2 regions of the Paenibacillus sp. SER-28 genome follow, and region 1 is predicted to be linked to the other one. Evidence: predicted binding sites of a transcription regulator. Region 1 holds the regulator's gene; the other holds the start of a gene.

Region 1 (11,276 bases):
CAAACTGGCGTTTGAAGTAGAACAATCTAAGTATAATGGGTTACGGCATTTTTGGTTCAAGGAGCCTGTATGGCATCTGATGAGTTGGAAAGAGAACCTACATTCGAGGAGAGAACACCATTGAAAAAAACATTTAAGCTTACACTTGGTATTGTGGCAGGGCTAGCTGTTGCCTTGATACTCATTGTTCTATATCAAAATTCCTACAAGATGACAGAAGAAAAAATACAAATCACGACACCTAAAGGGCTGTTAACAGGTACATTAGCTTTGCCTAAGAACTACTCGGAAAAGGTTGGATTAGTTGTTTTTGTTCATGGGGATGGTCCTATTAATGACACATATGATGATGGATACAAACCACTGTGGGAAAAGTTCGCCTCCAAGGGTTATGCCTCCCTGTCATTGAATAAGCCCGGTATTAATAGTGCCCCTGGCAATTGGCTGGATCAAAGCATGGAGGACCGCGCACAGGAGATCCGATATGCAATAGACTGGGCGAGAACCTTGCCGATGATTGATACGCAAAAAATCGGCCTATGGGGAGCCAGTCAAGCAGGATGGGTCATTCCGAAGATCGTTAAAGAGGAACATGATATTGCATTCAGCATCCTTGTATCGCCTGCCGTGAACTGGATTTCCCAAGGACAATTTAATACCAGAAAAGAAATGGAGCAAGAAGGAGCTACTCCGCAAGAAATTCAAAAGACATTGAACTACGATCAAGAGATTCTACAGTTACTGAAAAAACATGCTTCTTATGAAGAATACCTAAGCATAGCCGATCCTGAGGATATGATCTCCAAAGAAAGATGGAGCTTTATAGGCAAAAATTTTCGGTCTGATTCCACCGAAGAATTAAGTCACTTCCATTCTCCTGTACTCTTGGTTCTGGCTGGCAAAGATATTAATGTAGATGTAAAGGATACCGAGCGAGTCTACCGCCAGAAAATACCCGCAGAGCTGCTGTCCGTTATTCATTTACCTGAAGCCGACCATTCCATGATGGATGAAAAAATCGCGCGTTCAAAATCTCTAACTTTTTTAACAGCCGTATTCACCCCAAGAAAATTGGTGAATGACGAGTATCTCAAATTCCTTGCCGATTATGTCAATCAATGGAAACCCCATAATGTTTTCAGCTAGACTGAGAATAGATCTATAAACAACAAAAAAACGGCATCTCTGCCGTTTTTTCTAAAGGATGGACTCTCAGGGACTCGAACCCTGGACCAATTGATTAAGAGTCAACTGCTCTACCAACTGAGCTAAGAGTCCATAATAAAAGTTTGGTGGAGCCTAGGGGGATCGAACCCCTGACCTCATCGCTGCCAGCGATGCGCTCTCCCAGCTGAGCTAAGGCCCCATCGTAAGTAAGTTTTTTCAACGTTTCAAGCGACTTCTATATCATATAAAATTTTTATTCCTGTGTCAATACTTTTATAAAAAAATATAATCATCTTCCCACTTTGTCCCAAGAAGGATACAGTCAGCGATCAGTCGCTGGCTGTATCTTTAGATAACAATGTTTTCAGTTCCTTCATAAACATATTGATGTCTTTAAACTGACGATAGACGGACGCAAAACGTACGTAGGCGACTTCATCCACTGGGTAAAGCTGTTCCATGACCAGCTCACCGATCTGCTGGCTATCCACTTCTGTGGCTGCTGTGTTGCGGATAGCATTCTCTACCTGGGATACGATCATATCCAGTTGCTCGACGGATACTGGGCGCTTCTCGCAGGCTCGAATGAGACCGCGCAGCATTTTATCACGACTAAATTCTTCACGGCTGCCGTCTTTTTTGATGACCATGAGCGGGGTTTCCTCCACCATTTCAAAGGTGGTAAAACGCCTGGCACACTGCTCACATTCACGGCGGCGACGGATGGACTTGTTATCATTCGCAGGTCGCGAATCCAACACTTTCGTGCCGTTGTAGGCACAATACGGACATTTCATAATCTCACCACTTTCTTTTTCCAATAAATTCCCGAAGATTCTTAGTAATAATTTTGTCAAAACGGATCATAATATGTTTACCATATCGCGAGGAGGTGAACAACAATGGCACAAGGAAACAATGGCAACTCCAACAATCTGGTAGTCAGCAGATCCTCCGGCGCTCTGGAGCAAATGAAATATGAAATCGCTCAAGAGCTGGGTATCAGCATTCCTCAAGATGGATACCAAGGTAACATGACTTCCTATGAGAACGGTTCGATCGGGGGCTACATCACAAAACGCCTCGTAACGATCGCCGAACAACAATTGGCAGGTCAATACCAATAATCGCGGTAATAATGCAGAAATAACAAGATAAAGTGTATGGATGGGCTGCTAAAAACAGCCTGTCCTGCGCTTTTTTCATTTTAAAGCGAAAAGGCTCATCATGTCATTAACTTGCCATTTAAAAATCATTATAAATTTTCGTGTATTGCCTGTAGTAATAAATGACCCGCTGTACATAATGTCGTGTCTCACCAAAAGGGATTTGCTTAATGGACTCTTCTTTTCCATCCCACACTCCCTTATCCAGCCACTCCTGAACTTTCCCTGGCCCTGCATTGTAAGCAGCTACGATTGCTACAGGATTATCCTGAAACTTCATGGATAGGTTATGCAAATACCAGGTTCCCAGCTCAATATTGGTGCCAGGCTCGTGCTTGACACTGTCCAGCGGAACCTTTTGAATCTGGGCACTGTCCATAATCCAATTTGCCGTATTCGGCATAATCTGCATCAGGCCCAGTGCACCCTTATGCGACTGCTTGCTGGTTTTAAAATTGGTTTCTACACGGATAATAGACGCCACCAAAAATGGGTCCACTTCATACGTTTGTGAATACTGCCGAATCTCATCCTTATATTGAATTGGATAGAACCAGGACATCCAATTTGAATTAAGGAACAGGATTAGGACAAACCCGACAAACAAAGTGAGCAGGACTCTTTTCTTTCGCAAAATATTCATGCAAGTCCCTTCCGCTGCCAAAATTGATCAATTTGTCGTTTCGTCTCAGTCTGTGTTCCGCTATTATCGATAACGATATCGGCCAAGCTTTTCTTTTGTTCAATATCCATTTGTGCGGACAGCCTAAGTCCAGCTTGCTCCTCCGTCAGACCGTCTCTGAGCATCAGACGCTGGAGCTGAATATCACGTGGTACGTACACAACCATAATCTCCTCGTACAAGCTCTCCAGCCCGGACTCGTACAATAACGGGATATCTGCCAAAACAAGCTTGTCCGGCTGTTCCCGTTCATATGCTTCCATGCGCATACGCATTTCCTCACGAATAGCAGGATGTGTAATATCGTTAAGTGCCTGCCGCTGGGCAGGGTCTCCGAATACAATCTCACCCAGTTTTTTGCGGTGCAGGGTTCCGTCATTGTTCACTATAGCTTGTCCAAAATGCTGTATGACCGCCGCCAGCACCGGATGCCCCGGAAGCATGACTTCCCGGGCAATGGCATCTGCGTCGATCAGCAGCGCACCTTTGGCGACCAAAAGAGCCGACACGGTGCTTTTTCCGGTAGCAATACCTCCGGTTAATCCGATATTCATGCTCTTTCACCTCATAACAGCTTCAATATGCCCATCATAATCAGTAATAATGCCGGCAATACACCCAGCGCCTTCATAAATCGAAATGCTGATAGAAAGAAGCCTGCCTTCATCCCTGCAATCAAAAATGTTCCACTGAATAACGTAATAGCCAGCGCAGTAGACAGTGGCTGAAAACCAAGCATAGCTGCCCCGAGTCCCGCTCCGAACGCATCGACCGATAATGCAATGCCCAGCCAAACCGCTTCGGTAGCAGATATACTGCCGGAACGGTCCATATCCGCAGCAGACGGACTTCGAAGAATCCGAATAACAAGTCCCCATTTGCGGAACTCCAGAGAAAATAGCGTTCGCTCCTGCTGCTCCACAGAAACTTCTGACGACAGGTCTTTTCTTGAGCTAAGGAAAGACTCTGTATCAGTATCCTCTATACTCTTCTTCTCCCCAAGAACAGATCTGCTCACTGGATCAGTCTGTTCTGTAAGAAGCAACCCCCGAGAGGCCTCCGCTGAATCCTCTGGCGAATCCTCTTTGCGGTGCAGAGCTTGAAACAAAGAGTAACAGCCGATACAGATCAGGATGACAGCGCCAAAAACGGTCGTATATACAGGAGACAGGACACGAGATAGTAACGCGCCCAATTGCATGGATATGCCAATCACCAAACCTGAACATACGGAGATGATAGCAATCGACAACAGTGGAATTTTCATTTTGCGCAGACCATATGTAACACCGACTCCGAAACTGTCCAAACTTAGCGCAAATGCCAGTAACAGCAGGCCTCCCCAATGATTAGCCACTCCAATTCCCTCCCATTGCGAAGGCAGGGCCTTATAACAACCGAAACCCTCCGCAGTATTGGTACTTGGAACAATATATGAGAGGGATGGGCTTGGGGTGACTGTGCCTGTTTAGCGCAGAGGCTGGCAGACCGGACAATGATGTGTGCCACGTCCGGCTACGACAGATTTTTCGATCAATGTGCCACAGTTAACGCAAGGCTTCGCGTTACGTCCATAGATTTGCAATTGATGCTGGAAGTCGCCCGTTTTACCCTGTCCATTAACGAACGATTTAATGGACGAGCCTCCAACCTGAATCGACGCACCCAGCGTGGAGACAATAGCTTCATGCAAGACATGAAATTGGCTATCCGTTAGGCTTTTGGCTGGCTGTGCTGGATGAATCCCCGCCTTAAACAACGATTCATCTACATAAATATTCCCGATGCCCACCACATATGACTGGTTTAACAGCGCTGCCTTGATCGAAGTCGAACGAGTTCCAACAGCAACACGCAGCATTTCGGGTGTAAAGGCCTCGTCCATCGGTTCCAAGCCGAGCTTGTTCAGCGGCTTTTCCAGCAAATCCTGTCCTGCCGGAAATAAGTGCATTGTGCCAAACTGACGCACATCCTGATAACGCAGCTCCGTACCATCTTTAAAATGAAAGATGACATGGGTATGCTTTTCCACAGGATCTTGTTGCGAATACAATCCATATCGCCCTTCCATTCGAAGATGGGAGACCAGCACCAGCCCGTCCAGCAAAATCCGCAGAAACTTTCCGCGTCTCTCAACCCCTGTAATCCGGTGATCGGCCAATTCCATCGCAAAAGCGTGGATATCATCGGGCCGTTGAATGATCCGCGGCAAATTAACGGTGACATGATCTATATGTTTATCAACGATAAGCTCGTTTAGCGTTCGTTTAATGGTTTCTACTTCCGGTAATTCCGGCATGATGTCTTCACCTCACCCTATATTATAACGGAAGCAGCGTCAAATTGGGACTATCTACTCATTGAAATATATTACTTGGCCTCATACCAATTGCTGCCATAGCTTACTTCGGCTTTGAGCGGCACAGCCAGCTTTAATGCGGCTTCCATGGTAGCCGGGACAAGCTCTTTCATCGTTTCCATTTCCTCAGGCGGAACCTCGAACACAAGCTCATCATGTACTTGGAGCAGCATTCTGCTGCGAAGTTTACGTTCACGTAAGGCCTCATCCATCTGTACCATCGCCAACTTGATAATATCGGCTGCGGTACCTTGAATCGGCGTATTCATCGCTGTACGCTCAGCGAATGAACGCAGGTTGAAATTGCTGGCGTTAATCTCCGGCAAATAGCGTCTGCGTTCCAACAGCGTTTTTACGTAGCCGTCCCGCTTCGCATCCTTCACAATATCATCCATGTAACGGCGAACGCCTTGGAACACATCAAAATACTGGTCGATAAAACGAGCCGCTTCCTTCCGCGTAATATTCAAATTTTGTGACAGACCATAATCACTGATCCCATAGACAATCCCAAAGTTGACTGCCTTCGCAGAACGCCGCATATTGGAGTCCACATCTTCCGCTGCTACCCCAAACACATCGGATGCGGTCTTGGTATGGATGTCCATATCGTGGACAAAGGCCTCCTTCAAACGTTCATCATCCGAAATATCAGCCAGCACCCGCAGCTCGATCTGTGAGTAGTCTGCCGCCAAAATAGACCAGCCCGGTTCGGACGGAACAAATACTTTGCGGATTTTGCGACCCTCTTCAAGACGAATCGGAATGTTTTGCAAATTCGGAAATTGACTGCTCAAGCGTCCAGTTGCTGCAACCGTCTGCCGGAAATACGTATGCACCTTACCCGTTTTCTCCGAAATTTCTTTCAGCAATCCTTCGACATACGTCGATTGGAGTTTGGCAATGGTGCGGTACTGCAAAATATTTTGCACAATATCATGATAGGGGGCCAGCTTTTCCAATACCTCCGCATCAGTCGAGTACCCCGTTTTCGTCTTTTTAATGACAGGTAAACCCAGTTTATCAAACAAAATCTCACCCAACTGCTTGGGCGAATTCAGATTAAACTCTACTCCAGCAATGCTGTAGATTTCACCCACCAAGGTTGCAATCTGGGCTTCAAATTCTTTCCCCAAAGCGCGCAGTTCTTCTACGTTCACCAAAATGCCCTGCTTCTCCATATCCGCCAAAATGCGGGACAACGGCATCTCCAGCTCATGAAACAGCTTGTGCATTTCCGTTTTTTCCAGCTCCGCCTGCTGTACAGGCACCAAAGCTTCAATCACCGCTGCCTTACGCGCCACATGATCGGACAGTACAGCCACGTCAGGAACTTTATATTTAGCTCCTTTACCGAACACTTCTTCGTCTGGACGGATCGAAGACAAACCATATTTGGCTGCCAATCCGCTCAATGTCTGGTTTGCATCGGTCGGGTCCAGCAAGTACCCTGCCAGTTGCACATCAAACTCGGCCCCTGCAAACTCAATTCCATGCCAGTGTAAAGCCAAATCCGTACGATGCAGATCATGACCACGTTTTTTGCGTTCAGGGTCAGCAAGCCATTCGCGAATAGATGAAGCTGCATCGCTTTGCAGTACATCCAGTGTCATAAAAAACTGCTGTCCCGTTGCGGCAAATATCAGACCTACGATGTCAGCATGATGCGGATTATCACCATGCGTCTCTACATGCAGCACATCCACATGATCCAACACTTCTACCAATTCGCTAATCCGCTGCTCATCCAGCACTGTTACGTCAGCCGCGGCTTCCTCTACGTCTACCCCAGTACTCCCAACCTCACCTGAAAAGGATAAACGCTCCAGCAAGGACTTGAACTCTAGCTTCGCCAGAGCTGGCCCGGCCGTTTCTGCTTGCAACCCGCCAAAAGCCACATCTTCCAGCTGCTTGTCCAACGTTACATCCCGATAAATGGTCGCCAAATCTTTGCTCATTCGTGCATCATCAGCATGTGTCTCTACGCGTTCTTTCATTTTGCCCTTCAGCTCATTCGTGTGCGCCAGCACTTCTTCAACTGAACCGTATTGATGCAGCAGCTTGAGCGCTGTTTTTTCACCCACGCCGGGAATACCAGGAATATTGTCTGACGTATCGCCCATCAGACCCTTAAGGTCAATAATTTGCAGCGGCTTCAGGCCATATCGTTCCTGAATTTGCTCAGGTCCATACGTCTCCACCTCAGTAACCCCTTTGCGGGTCAAGCCGACTGTGACATGGTCTGAAGCCAATTGAAGCATATCCTTGTCCCCGGTCACGACCAGCACATTGAAACCGGCTTCGTCCGCTGTCTTGGAGAGGGTCCCTATAATATCGTCCGCCTCATAGCCATCCAGTTCAAACTGAGCAATGCCGAAAGCGGTCAATAGCTCTTTCAGCAACGGAAATTGCTGGGACAGCTCTGGCGGTGTTTTCTCCCGTCCACCTTTGTAATCCTCGTATCCTTTATGGCGAAACGTTATTTTACCAGCATCGAAGGCAACCAGAATATGTGTTGGTTTGTGCTCCTCCAAGAGCCGCAATAACATCGTCGTAAATCCGTACACCGCGTTCGTCTGCTGCCCGCTCGAATTCGTTAACGGTGGCATAGCAAAAAACGCCCGGTAAATGATACTGTTACCATCTATAAGCATGAGTTTATCCATTTAGCACCTCGCAAGTTCATCAATGCATTCGTAACGTTCTTACGTTTTACGCATTCCTCTTCCTATCTTAACATACAAGACTCCTTTTTCAGAAAAAAACGGCTGCTTCCTAACCAAATTTGCCTTTTGCTCAAAGACAAGTCTGGGTCAGAAACAACCGCTATATACCTGAAAGCTCTACTGGTTCAAATCTGGTCTCTCCCCTGTCACGAGATATACAGTGCTTTCACCGATATTCGTAGCATGGTCACCAATTCGTTCAATGTATCGTCCTACAAGCAACTGCAGCATGGCTTGTGAAGCCTCTGCCGGCTTTTCTACCATAAAGGCATACAGATCGCTGATCATGTGGCTATACATGGAATCCACACGATCATCCTCTTTGGCCATTTTGTAGGCCAGATCTGTATTTTCATCCAAATAGGATTTGATCGCATCATCTATCATTTCTTTAACAATGGAAGCCATGTGCGGAATATCCACCAGCGGCTTAATGATCTGCTGCCCTTCCAAGCGAAGTGTCACTTTGGCAATATCAAGCGCCAAATCGCCCATTCGTTCCAGATCACTGGAAATTTTAAATGCAACAATGATCCGGCGCAAATCCTTCGCTACCGGCTGCTGGGTAATAATGAGCTTGGAACCCATATCGAGAATATTCTCTTCCAGCGTATTGAGGGATGCATCATTTTTGACCACTTGCTGAGCCAATTCTGTATTTTTGGTCTGCAAACATTCAATGGCCTGATCGAGCGCCTTCGAAACGTGTGCACCCATTTCGCGCAGTACGGCTCTCAGTTCATCTAACCCTTCATCAAAACCTTTTCTACGTATCATTTCGAAGTCACCCCTTCTGGCATATTCATCTGTAGGCTTTAGCCAAATCGCCCTGAAATATAATCTTCTGTACGTGAATCTTGCGGCGTGGAAAACATCGTCTGCGTATCCGCCGCTTCCACCACAACACCATTCAAAAAGAACGCAGTTCGACCGGACACACGCGCTGCCTGATGCATGTTATGCGTCACCATGACAATGGTATACGTGTCTCGCAATTCCTGAACCAGTTCTTCAATTTTCATCGTGGAGATCGGATCCAGCGCAGATGTCGCCTCGTCCATAAGCAAAATATCTGGCTGTACAGCAAGCGCCCGGGCAATGCACAACCGTTGCTGTTGTCCACCGGATAAACTCAGAGCAGAACGCTTCAGAAAATCCTTGACCTCTTCCCAAAGTGCCGCCTGCCGCAGGCTTTGCTCAACCAATTCGTCCAACTTGTCCTTTTGCCGAACTCCATGCAGACGCGGGCCGTAGGCCACGTTATCATAAATCGATTTGGGAAATGGGTTAGGCTGTTGAAAAACCATTCCCACCTGCTTACGCAGAGTTTCTACTTCCATAGTATCGCCGTATATATCCTGACCTGCGATACTCACAGTGCCTTCAATACGCGTTCCCGGTATCATATCATTCATCCGGTTCAGCGTACGCAGCAGGGTTGATTTGCCGCAGCCGGACGGGCCGATGAAGGCAGTTACCGTTTTTTCAGGAATATCGAGGTTTATATGTTTCAGCGCGTGAAATTTCTCATAATATAAATTCAGCTTATCGATCCGGATTACGGAATCATTCATGGATTTATGATCTCCTTCGTGTTGCAGTTATGATCCTCAAGCATTGCACCTGATTTGCACAATATGAAGATTATATAAGCTGTGTGTAAATTTAGTGTGGTGGATTTGTTAACGGTATGTAAAATGATCAAGAACTTAGCATGAGCTCAAGCTCCTGCGCAATTTCGGCTGCATTCAAAGCCGCTTCCTCTGCGGAACGGGACATTTCGCTGTTTTTGGCTTCAATTTCGTTGACAGCCTGCAGTAGTTTGGCAAAAGTTTGTGTTCCGGCAGAAATATATTGAGAGCCTGTATGAATCTGCTGCATACTCGTATCCGTCAGTTCAGCGGTGTCACGCAGCATTTGCTCGATATGGGTGAGTAAGCCTGTAATCTGCGTGGAAAAGGCTTTCGTCTGGAGTGACATATTCCGCACCTCCTGAGACACAATCTGGAAGCCTCGTCCGTGTTCGCCAGCATGCGCCGCTTCAATGGACGCGTTGATCGCCAGCAGTCCGCTATGATCTGCCAGTGCACGAATGGATGAGGCCATGCGCGCAATGTCATTCAGCGATTGGGTCAACGCCGTCATCTGCTCATGCTGGCGCTTCATTTGCTCCGTGACTGCACGATAGGAGAGCAAAACATCCTCCAGTTCTACTTTGCCACGACGGGATAATTCACTCATTGAGCGGGTTAGCCGCACACTGTCGTCGGCCTCTTTAGCTGCATCCAGCACAGTCAGCTGAATACGCTGGACTCCGTCATAGCTATGCCGAATCACATCGCCCCGCTCTTCGTCTGCTTCTCTTTGCATTCGCTGCACGACGGACAGGATATCACGAATCGTGAGTACGCCGAGTAACCGTGTTCCTTCCTTAATCAACACACAATCGTAAAAACGCTGATCTTCGCGCAGCATCGCCAGTTCCACAATGTCCGATGCCTGGCTTTTCAGATCCACAATTAATGTATCGGGGTCGGCAAATATGGCCGCAGGCTTATCATAGAACAACGCCGCAGCAAATCTGCCCGTAAAATGGCGATTGTACGCATCTCTCATAATAATGCCCAATGGAAGATCATTTTTATCCACAACAATGACACAAGGAATATCCTCCTGTGTTTTCATAAGCGCTAACAGTTCTTTACAAGTCATATCCGTACCAATGATCGGAACCTCCCGGCATGGCACATAGGTAGTAATCGGCTTGTATGCTTCACGTTCAATCACGGCAGTGGAACTCGGCTGGGTCTTTGGTTCCGTTATCATCGTTCTGAAGTCCCCTTTTTTTAACTACTTGGAGTGACGGGAACATCATATCGGTCATTTGTTGATTCTAGCGTCTATTTTTGTTAATGAAATGTAAAATCACGAAATGGACACAAAAGTCGTCAGACACTTCCCTGGATAAAGAAAAACGCTCCTCATTTATAATAAATGAGAAGCGCTTCTTTTTTTATTTACAACCAGCTTGTACCCCACTCCACGGATCGAATCGATATGAACCGAGTCGGGATCCAGCTCCAGCTTTTTACGTAAGGAACTGACGTGCACATCCACGGTTCGTTGACCGCCAATGTAGTCAAAACCCCAGACAGCATTCATCAGATCATCCCGAG
Region 2 (11,276 bases), 170 kb from region 1:
TGGATATGGGGGCCACATTATGGCGATAGCGTGAAGGACCCTTCTGGCAACTATTACACAACCAATTATCCAGAGATGATTACCGAAAATTATAGTCAAGCCGAAAAAGAGTCCCTTCAGGCATACAAAGCCCAGACGTGGAAAGACCTGTTTCCGAACGAAAAGGATTTTCCGGTAAAAGAGTGGGGTGCTGCCTACAACATGCCTGTTCCGACCGATACGAATTACAATGTTATTTATCAAAAGTCGCAGGACATTGTACGCAAACGGATTCCTGAGGCTGTACTCGCCAAGCCAGATCAGTTCGACGCTGTGTATGACCGCATGCTCCAAGAGCTGGATCAGGCAGGTGTGCCAAAGGCTGAAGAAATCTATACTGGCCTAATCCAAGATCGGCTGAAACTGTGGTACGGTGAAAAATAAGGTTTGCTTTTTAATGAAATATTATAGGGCTGACAGACCATGCTGTTCAGCCCTTCTACATTAACTTTTACATTAAATATTCTGTTTGGTTTCTTTTTCTTTCCAAGAATTACTTTTCCCTGAAACACGATGGACGTAAAACAATAAAATGATTGGAATCAACGCAATCCCGCCACACATCACCCAAGATATTTGAATAGGTGTTTGATCGGAAGACAAATCCGTAAAATTACGACTGATGATCCCTGTCACGATTAAACCTACGCACATGCCTAATTGTGAAATCGCAGAATCCAGAGATAGTAGTGTAGAACGATACTCATTAGAGATTCTTTTGTTCAGAAAAATTTGTTTGGCAACCGGGTACATGCCGCGTCCAATTTCATAGATCAAAAAGGTAAGCAATACAGGATAAAATGTGTTGAACGCACCAGCTAAAATGAGCCATATCCCAATCATCCCGCAAGCATACATGAGTATATGTACATCACTGTATCGGGCGCCTAGCTTTCGAACTAGATAACTTCCCAAAGTCATACATAGTGAATAGCCTGCCTTGATAAACCCCATAATCCAAATTCCTTGTTCGGAAAGGCCAACCAGACGTGGCTGTTGAAATGTATTCCCCGCCGAGTTCGAAAAGCTGATAAATAAACCAATCATAAACACAATCCAGATGGACTTATTTTCAAAACCGATACGGACGCTTTCTCCGATAATCGTTTTAATGCGAGTAGTAGACGTCTTTCGATGAGCAACATTCTCCTCATCCATATAAAAGGAACATAGAAAAATGCATACAATAATAGATAAAATACTGACTGCCCATGGAAGTGAATAGTTATAGGTTGCGAGAAAGGCCCCCAACAGACCACAAATAAATCCCGAAATGTACTGTATACTGTTAGAGGTTGTAAAAAGAACTTCCATGGGCTTATCACTGTTTTCCACAACCCAGGATTCTAACGAACCTGATTGTAAACATATAGCCAGACCCCCAAAAACTTGCGCGAACACAAGCACCCCGATATGATCTGTCCAAACGAACAATACACTGTAGACTAAAAAACAGCAAAGTCCCAAAATAACAGAAATTTTTCTGCCATACTTGTCTGCAATCGCCCCTGTGGGTATCTCAAACAAAAAAATACTTACAAAAAATACAACCAGTAAGAAGTTCGCACTTTGCAGAGAAAGTCCTTTAGCTAATAGAAATAGGATGAGCGTAGTCCCCGTGATTTCACTCATAAAAAATTGAAGAAAGCTGACGGAGTAAAATAGCTTATGAGGTTGCACTCTCAGGACTCCGTCGCTTGCTCTGCAGCCTTATATTCACTTCGCAAAATCCCCATCTGAATAATGTCATAGTATTGCCCTTCCCTGAATAGCTTTTCCCGCAGCCGACCTTCTTCCTTGAAGCCGCAGGCCAGATAGCAACGGTGTGCACGTTCATTGAACGCATAGACCTCCAACTCCAGCCGATGCAGATTCAGCGTATGAAATGCGAATTTTTGTAACAACCGGATCGCTTCCCGTCCGTAACCTTTGCCCAGATCGCCGTCACGCCCGATCACAACACCAAGGGTGGCGTGCCGATTCACCCAGTTGATTTTGAATAAATCCAGTTGTCCGATATAGTCCAGTGTGTCTTTATGCGCAATGACAAAACCTTTGATCTCGGGGTTGCCGTCAATCATCATCTGCACAAAGGATTCGCTATTCACCTGTGAATGCGGGTAGATAAACACGTCGCTTAAACCACGTGTGATTTCCGGGTCATTGACCCATTTTCGGATAGCTGGTATATCTTCTTGACGGTATTCTCTCAATACTATTCGTTTTCCAATGATATGCGGCATCGTAATCTTCCCTCCAATTATGTATTTGTTTTGGCAATACTAACTCGCCGCCAACACCTTTACGCTTCCATTACTCTCACAAACTCCAGAAAACGTGTACCTTTATAATGAAGCTCCCCACGATCCCCGATCACAATCATACCAAAGTCTGTATCCTTCACCTCCAGCTCCATACGCTCACCCCCGTCAAACTCAAAGGTGATATAAAAATATGTCGAAGCTGAAAAATCGCCTGATCCCCCACGCACTCTCGTCCGTTTATCCACAACCTTACATGAACGTTGTACCCGTTCAGCTGCTTGATTGGACAGGCCCGCTCCTATCGTTTTGACAATTCCCATAATCATTACAAAAGCAATGAGTCCAAATACGATAAAAAAGATCATATTAAACGATTGAAATTCCATAAAATCACTTCCCATTCGCTTCATCCTTTCTACAGTAAAATGTAAATTTTCCATTCTATTGCCCATTGACAAATCGTACATCTTCACCCTCAAAAACTCCAATACTTTTTTAACATACTTACGAAAAAAAAGTTCTTTCGCTCTTTTCCGCACCCCGCTTGGACTTATACCCGATCTGGGTCCTCTGATCCCCTCTAGACCGATTGACAAAACTATATATAGATATAAAATAGAGAATGTACTCTAAATATAGTGTAAAAAACGTATTTATGCCCGATATCTTGAAGATACAGGTATGAAAATACATGTAAATATAGAGTCAAAATCTTAAATGGCGCAGCCAGCAAGGGATTCCATCTATAATAGATCCCAGGCAATGCGTTTTCTTTTTTCGTTAATTGTTTAAGGAGGTTGCATACCATGCTGATTGCATATGATTCGAAGACCGGCAATGTAAAAAGATTTATAAACAAGCTCAAGCTTCCAGCGGTTCAGATCGAGGAGCAAATGACTATAGAAGAACCTTACGTACTTATTACATATACAACCGGGTTTGGGCAGATACCTGAGAGGGTATCTTCCTTTTTGAAAAAGAATGCTCAAAACCTTGTTGGTGTAGCTGCAAGCGGCAACCGTAACTGGGGTGAGAAATTTGCCAAAAGTGCGGATTTGATTGCCGATCATTATAATGTCCCCGTGATTAGTAAATTTGAATTATCTGGAACGTTCGGAGATGTAGAGCGTTTTAAACAGGAGGTGAGCCGAGTTGCGGCATATTGAATTGAACAACATGTTGATGAAACGCGATACAGACGGCTTTTTCCAATTGGAAAAAGACCAAGAGGCTGTAGCAGAGTTTATGAAGGAAGTTCAGGAACGGAGTTTGAAGTTTGCTGACACAGCCGCTCAAGTGCTGTATATGATTGAGAATGATTATTACGAAAATTTCTATAACAGCTACACGGCTGACGAAATTAATGATATTTTCCATATCACTCATAGCTATAATTTTAAATTTCCTTCCTATATGGCAGCATCCAAGTTTTACACCGACTATGCAATGAAGAGTAACGACCGGAAAGTCTATCTGGAACATTACCCTGACCGGGTTGCTGCTGTCGCGCTGCATTTAGGACGCGGTAACGCCGATACGGCACGCCTGTTGTCCCGCTCGATGATGGAGCAACGCCTCCAGCCAGCAACACCAACCTTCCTGAATGCAGGCAAAAGCCGCCGTGGGGAATTGGTATCCTGCTTCCTGCTCGAAATGGACGACTCCCTGAACTCAATCAACTATGTGCTGAACACCTGCATGCAGTTGTCCAAAATCGGGGGCGGTGTTGCGGTCAACCTGTCGAAACTGCGGGCACGCGGCGAAGCGATTAAAGGCGTAGAAGGCGCAGCAAAAGGCATTATGCCTGTGCTGAAGCTGATGGAAGACGGTTTCTCCTATGCGGATCAAATGGGGCAACGTAAAGGCTCTGGGGCAGCCTATTACAACATTTTCGGATGGGACGTGCTTGAGTTCCTGGATAGCAAAAAGATCAATGCTGACGAAAGAGTACGTCTCAAGACACTTTCTATTGGATTGCTGGTGCCAAACCGCTTTTACAAGCTGGCTCAAGATAATGAACCGCTGCATGTATTTGCTCCTTACAGTGTGTTCAAAGCCTATGGAACGCATCTGGACGACATGGATTTGGATGAAATGTACGATACGTTGCTCGCTGACGATCGGGTGAAGAAAAAAATAGCGATGAGCGCACGTGACATGCTGACGAAAATTGCCATGATTCAGTTGGAGTCTGGTTATCCATATATCATGAACAAAAGTAACGCGAACCAGGCACATGCTCTTAAAAACGTGGGTCAAGTCAAGATGTCGAACCTATGCACGGAAATCTTCCAGTTGCAGGAAACTTCCGAAATTACAGATTACGGCCAACAGGATACCATCCGCCGGGACGTGAGCTGTAATCTAGCTTCTCTGAACATTGTAAATGTGATGGAACATGGCAAAATCCGCGAATCCGTTCACGAGGGTATGATTGCTCTCACCTCGGTCAGCGATATGACCCAAGTAGCTAATGCACCGGGTGTTGCGAAAGCAAACCGTGAAATGCACTCCGTTGGACTGGGTGTTATGAATCTGCACGGCTATCTTGCCAAGAACAAAATTGCGTATGAAAGCAATGAAGCGAAGGACTTTGTCCGTACCTTCTTCATGACGATGAACTATCATTCCATTGAAAAAAGTATGGAAATCGCTAAAGCAGCTGGACAAAGCTTTTATGGATTTGAGGAATCGGATTATGCGACAGGCGTATATTTTGACCGATACCTGAACACAGATTATCGTCCAACAACTGCACGTGTACAAGAGTTGTTCAAAGACATCTATGTTCCGACTTCAGCGGACTGGGACAAATTAAAAGCAGATGTGATGAAAAATGGTCTGTACCACGCCTATCGTATGGCGATTGCGCCGACTGCTAGCATTTCGTACATTCAAAATGCAACATCCAGCGTCATGCCGATTGTTGAGCAGATTGAAACCCGTACCTATGCCAATTCGACGACCTACTATCCAATGCCTTATTTACAAAAGGATAACGTGTTCTTCTATAAATCTGCTTATCAAATGGACCAGTTCAAAGTGCTTGATCTGATTGCAGAAATCCAGCCACACGTGGACCAAGGAATTTCGACCGTGCTTCATGTGAACAGTGACGTGACAACGCGTCAGTTAGCACGTTGCTATCTGTACGCTGCACACAAAGGACTTAAATCATTATACTACACACGCACCAAAAAGCTGTCTGTGGAAGAGTGCCTCACCTGCTCCATCTAAAGCATAAAGGGTAACAAGCTGTAGTATAAAAATTAGATTTTGAATAGATATAGATGCTTTGCATTAGAAGCTGTATCCAGCGTGTGGTTCAGACCTTTACGGGACTGGACAGACCCTCACGGATACAGCTTCCGTATGTCAAGCATACGATGATTCGCCTGCACTATTGTTTCCAGGGAATCTCGCAAGCTGAAGGGAGAATGCTAACAATGACAGGTATACAAGCTGTAAACTGGAATCGCTCGGACGATGATTTCACACTGATGTTCTGGAACCAGAACATTATGCAATTTTGGACGGATGATGAAATCCCGTTGTCTGACGATAAAATGTCCTGGGTAACCCTCAGTGATATCGAAAAAGAAGCCTACATGAAGGTGCTGGGCGGATTGACGCTACTGGATACCATTCAAGGCGGCGTGGGTATGCCGCAAATTATGGAGCATGTGGACGGACTGCAACGCAAAGCCGTACTAAGCTTTATGGCGATGATGGAACAAATTCATGCCAAGTCGTACAGTAGCATCTTTACAACGCTAGCTTCCACGGAAGAAATTGACGGTGTATTCCGCTGGGTGGAAGAAAATCCACATCTCCAAACCAAGGCAGAAACCATTCGTCAGTATTATATGAATATCCACACACCGAAAGACCTGTATCTCGCGATGGCAGCGTCGGTGCTGTTAGAAAGCTATTTATTTTATAGCGGCTTCTTCTACCCTCTTTATCTGGCGGGCCAGGGCAAGTTGACATGCAGTGGAGAAATTATCGATTTGATCCTACGGGACGAAAGTATTCACGGTGTGTACGTAGGTGTACTGGCACAGGAGATTTATGCAGAATTGGATGAGGAAGAACAACGTGATCTTTATCAGACACTGGTAGGCTTGTTGCGCTACTTGCACAATAACGAGGAACAATACACCGAGCAAATTTACACTCCTATTGGACTCGTAGACGATGTGAAAGTCTTTTTGCGCTACAACGCCAACAAGGCCATGATGAACTTGGGCTTTGATCCACTGTTTGAAGAAGAGGAAGTTAATCCCATTGTATTCAACGGCATCAGCACTCACACTAAGCAGCATGATTTCTTTTCTAAAAAAGGAAACGGCTATGTGCGGGCGATGAATGTAGAGCCGCTGACAGATGATGATTTTAATTTTGGCGTATAAGTACAAATACGTGAAATTAATTTAGCAAGGTGATACTATGAAGAGCCGTCCGCATGCGGATGGCTCAGACTGTAAAATAATAGGGTTTCAGAACTTGTTCCTAAGTTCTGAAACCCTATTATTTTCTTAAAACTACCTGCTATGCAGGTGGTTCCGGAAAGCTTCGAGCAGTAGTTTACATATTCACATGCGTTCTCTTATATAAAACTGGTATGGCCACTGCTATAAGAATCATACCCATAAAAGCGGGTGCGGCATGACCAAGTGATACATAGATTTGACCTCCAATGATAGGCCCCATCATTCTTGCTAAAGCCTGAATAGATTGACTACCTCCTTGAATCCTTCCTTGTTCACTAGAATTGACAGACTTGGAGAGCATCCCATTAAATGAAGGCCCAAAGATCGAATCACCAAAACCAAATATAAACATTCCAGCGATAATAAGAGGATAGAATGAGAACAAAGCAGATAGCGCAATAAGACTATAGCCTATAATCTCCGAAACCATTCCAAGAATGGCTATCTGTTTATCACTAAGTTTTCTCAAAAGCTTTGGCATGATGAAACCTTGTGAGATAATGTCTTGGACACCCATAATTGAGAACATAAGTCCGATTAGTGCAGGCTTCCAACTAAAAGTATCCATTGTAAATTGTGAAAAAACGGCCTGTAAAGATCCGTTGGGTATCCAAAGTAAGAACGCCGAGATAAGTAGCCTGTTTAAGTTTTTCATGGAAAGCAGGTTTGCAAGCTGTATGAATGGATTAAGTCTTACAAAAGTAATTTCTTTCAGTCTATGTTTCTTGTCAAGGCTCTCAGGCATAAAAAAGAATCCATATATAACATTCACTAAAGTTATAATTGCTCCAAAATACATGGGTACAGAATAACCAAACTTGGCAAGTAACCCGCCTACAGTTGGGCCAATGACGGTACCTACACCTACAACCGCACTCACCCATCCAAAGTATTTAGTTCTCTGTTCTGTAGGAATGATGTCTGCAAAATAGGCGAAGATCGTGCTTATGCTCCCACCTGTTATACCCTCTATTATGCGTCCCGCAAATAGTACCCATAGAGCTCCTCCTATGCCAAAAACCAAGTACCCGATTGCGGAACCCAAAAGGCATACTAAGAGCAATGGACGACGGCCATATTTGTCACTCAGAGCTCCAAGCACGGGGGCCGCAAAAAACACGCAGAAGGCATAAACAGAAGTCAGCAGCGTGACAACGATAGCTTGTTCTCCCGGATTGCTTATATAAGGCTGTACTAAGAAAGGGACGACAGGTGCTATGATACTGAAGCCTATTCCGCAAAGAAACACAGAGATAAGACCGAATATTAAAGCGTGTTTATCTACGGTTTGTTCTGTGTTCTGTTCATTGTGTGATCTAAATTTGAACATTAAATTCTCCCCTCAAAGGCTATGTTTTTATTTCCTCGGAAGCAAAAACATCGTATCACAATTTTGCTTCCTCGGCAACAAAATAATAGCAAAAAAAGGCAGCCTGTTCTCAATAGAGCCCGGCTGCCTGTGATTTGATTTTCATTATTCAGATTTATTCCGACTTAATATCTATACCCTGTTTCTTTATTTCCGCATCCAAATGCCTATTATACTTTTCCACGAAGCTAAGCATACTATCAAATTGTTCCTCGGTTACCTGTTCAAACACGGCTTTATCTCGCTCTTGAAACTCTTTATGCAAGTCCTCATGGATTTTATAGATTACTTTCCCTTGCTCCGTAAGCCGAAAATAGATTTCTTTCTTGTTATCCGGCTTCTGGTAGCTTTCGATAATGCCTTTTTTTATGAGCTTCTTAGTTATTTTACTTATGGCACCGCTAGTCATATAAAGGGACTCCGCAAGTTTTGTCACGTTGGAATCTACATTTCTTTCAATGTATTCGATGCAATGAACTTCAGAAGACTTATAACCCTTAAGACTGTCTTCCATCTTATCCTTATTAAGCCAAACCATCTTGTTATATAAGTCCCTGAAACCCATTATGACTTGTTCTTCTTTGTTCATGGCCTGTCCTCCCACCCGTTGGTGCATTAACAACATAATATAATATATTTTTGTTTCTATTTCAACAAGCGTCTAAGCATTCAGTAATTAAAGCTAATCTACTAACGGCAAGCAGGGTAAAAAAGATATCACTCCCCATGCTGTATGTATATTTATTCTTCAGACGAGGACATACACGCAAAAAACGGCCAGATCGCTAAAGTAGCGGAATCGAGCCGTTTTCCATTTCTTAAGACCGAGCCTCTGTGAATATTTGAAAGGTGACACCAAACTTGTCTGTTACATTCCCATAAGCTAGACTAAAATGGGTTTCCTGTAAAGGCATTCCCACCTGTCCTCCTTGCTGTAGAGCATCAAACATTTTTTGAGCTTGCTCCACACTATCGGTTGTAATACAGATGCTCACCTGATTCCCACTGCTAAACGGTGATCCGGGAAAGGTATCAGAAAACATGAGCTCTGTCTCACCCACTTTAAGGGTAGCATGTCCCACACGTTCCTTGACCTCTGCGGGAATGGGAAAATCGGGGTTTTCCGGCATTTCCCCAAAGGTTTGAATAAAAAGCAGTTGAGCATCCAATGCCTCTTTATAAAATTCGATTGCTTCTTTTGCATTTCCATCCATCGTGATGTAAGGAATCAAACGTTTCGACATCTTCAACACAGCTCCTTTAATTCGAGGTGATTAACCCAGCATTTCTCCTGTATTATATACAAAACTTGTCAAGAAAAACAAATCTGTATGCTTAGCTTTCATGCACCTGAACGCCAAGCTGCTTTAGCTCCTTTATCGCTTCCGTAACGTTACGCTGTGGATGAAGCGCAGAGATCATCTGTGCAGTGATCGGAACGCCGTTGAAAATCTGGCTTACCACTCCTAGAGAAATCGGCAACTCATAGTAACTTTCAGCCCAATCCTGATATTCCTCCGGTGTAACTATAATTTTCCCCAGCAAAAAGGATGAGCCATCGTCATATCCCTCAGGAAAGTTCGTGTTGCCCTTACTCCACTCCTTATCTCCCGCTTCCCTCCACATACAAAAGGTAACGTCCTCCTTCTCCAGTGCTTCATCTTCCAAAAGCTCCATCATATCATCAGGCACACCGTCATACATGCCCGGCCAGACCTCATATTCGTCTCTCGCATGAGGACTTACAGGGGATTCGTGGTCAAAACCCTTCAACAGCACACCTCCACACGTCCATAGCATATGAATCGTATCTCCAGCGCCGTTGTTCACCTCACCTAGGCACACATCACCAGACCATTCAGACTGCATACGATACGTGCGTAACCAATCTTCTGGAGACAATATAATGTCCAGCGCTGACAGCAGCAGCATTCTGTCTTTTAAGCCATTCGGCGTTACCTGTGCATCAAGCATCATATTCTTCATCATACCTCCACCTTGTCCATGCGTACTAAAATTCCATTTGTCTCTGCTTTTGTCTTTCAAGCTTTGCTTGCTCAACTATCTGCCGAATGAAAGGTCCCTTGGCTTCGGTATACGCTGCACGGTCATGTTTGAATTGATGCGCCAAATCTTTTTTTAAAGTCTCATACGCTCGCAGGCTCTCAGGATGCGCTTTCAAGTAATCTCTGAACAATAAATGGTTTTCCCAATGTTCTCCTTTATACTTGTAAATATGCAAATGATGGGTCCCAGCCCCCCATTCTCCACGGCGAAAGAAAGCTCGCTCTGAAAAATCAGGCTTATGTACATATTCATATTTAATACCTAGTAAACGCTGTCGCTGTTCGGATTGAATAATAGCCAAATCTTCTACTCCAACCATAATGTCGATAATAGCCTTGGCTCCCAGACCAGGAACGGATGTACTGCCAATATGCTCTACGCCGACACATACGTCTCCGAGAGCCTCTACAATTTTCCTTTTCTCTCGCATATACTCTTCAGCCCACTGCGGGTCATACCCGGATATTTCCACCTGCGAGGACATACATGAACACACCTCCACTAGCTTTCTAAAAAATGCCTTCTAATCGTGCTTGGCACACCTCAGAAGGCATTCTCTTGTTCAAATTAAAAATCATTTAGTTGCTTCATCCCTATGATTTGGCTTCTCAATCACGATCAGACAGGTACTGTCTGGCAAAGGAACCGGCTGTCCCTGCTCATCCATGAACTCAACACGACTGGACAGCGCCTCGGCATAGCCCTCCTGCAAATAGTGGCGACTCACCCGGATAATCGCTTGTGAACCAAGTGTGTTACGAATACATTCTTCATACTGTGACGGAGTAAAATAACCAAACTGCTCCTGCACTTCATGCACATAGGCTTCCGCTCCCCATGTATAGGTATATAGGAATTCCATTGCATCATTTACCGGCAAAACAGCCTCATGCTCACCTATACGCTCTATTTCTATGGGACGACCCGCAAAATCCTGCGCATACCGCATCAGCCATTCCATTCCGTCCGGCTCCAAGAATCGAATTCGTCTGCGCTGTTCTACTGGTTCGGTCATAATACCGTCTCGAATGATAATGCGTCCGC

Evidence for each region. The regulator NrdR, encoded in region 1, represses ribonucleotide reductase genes. The targets are predictions, from matches to a motif close to AACACNATATATNGTGTT.
Region 2: a site for NrdR is predicted at 2,929-2,946, ahead of nrdI (class Ib ribonucleoside-diphosphate reductase assembly flavoprotein NrdI). Genes of this name have one in related genera too.

The regions. Positions count from the first base shown of each region.
Region 1 covers NZ_JBRECM010000001.1:724,839-736,114, reverse strand. Annotated here, with positions in the region: gene ACUYLD_RS03450 (GNAT family N-acetyltransferase) at 1-124, shown strand, start outside; gene ACUYLD_RS03445 (alpha/beta hydrolase family protein) at 121-1,146, shown strand; tRNA gene ACUYLD_RS03440 (tRNA-Lys) at 1,206-1,278, opposite strand; tRNA gene ACUYLD_RS03435 (tRNA-Ala) at 1,291-1,366, opposite strand; gene nrdR (transcriptional regulator NrdR) at 1,497-1,964, opposite strand; gene ACUYLD_RS03425 (alpha/beta-type small acid-soluble spore protein) at 2,070-2,294, shown strand; gene ACUYLD_RS03420 (lytic transglycosylase domain-containing protein) at 2,413-2,976, opposite strand; gene coaE (dephospho-CoA kinase) at 2,973-3,569, opposite strand; gene ACUYLD_RS03410 (MntP/YtaF family protein) at 3,581-4,372, opposite strand; gene mutM (DNA-formamidopyrimidine glycosylase) at 4,484-5,314, opposite strand; gene polA (DNA polymerase I) at 5,386-8,040, opposite strand; gene phoU (phosphate signaling complex protein PhoU) at 8,218-8,877, opposite strand; gene pstB (phosphate ABC transporter ATP-binding protein PstB) at 8,916-9,674, opposite strand; gene ACUYLD_RS03385 (methyl-accepting chemotaxis protein) at 9,802-10,926, opposite strand; gene ACUYLD_RS03380 (response regulator transcription factor) at 11,086-11,276, opposite strand, start outside.
Region 2 covers NZ_JBRECM010000001.1:891,165-902,440, reverse strand. Annotated here, with positions in the region: gene ACUYLD_RS04345 (ABC transporter substrate-binding protein) at 1-423, shown strand, start outside; gene ACUYLD_RS04340 (MFS transporter) at 496-1,719, opposite strand; gene ACUYLD_RS04335 (GNAT family N-acetyltransferase) at 1,722-2,282, opposite strand; gene ACUYLD_RS04330 (DUF2500 domain-containing protein) at 2,342-2,704, opposite strand; gene nrdI (class Ib ribonucleoside-diphosphate reductase assembly flavoprotein NrdI) at 3,110-3,469, shown strand; gene nrdE (class 1b ribonucleoside-diphosphate reductase subunit alpha) at 3,456-5,540, shown strand; gene nrdF (class 1b ribonucleoside-diphosphate reductase subunit beta) at 5,750-6,715, shown strand; gene ACUYLD_RS04310 (MFS transporter) at 6,891-8,126, opposite strand; gene ACUYLD_RS04305 (MarR family transcriptional regulator) at 8,281-8,754, opposite strand; gene ACUYLD_RS04300 (VOC family protein) at 8,984-9,409, opposite strand; gene ACUYLD_RS04295 (hypothetical protein) at 9,501-10,154, opposite strand; gene ACUYLD_RS04290 (GrpB family protein) at 10,177-10,716, opposite strand; gene ACUYLD_RS04285 (class I SAM-dependent methyltransferase) at 10,807-11,276, opposite strand, start outside.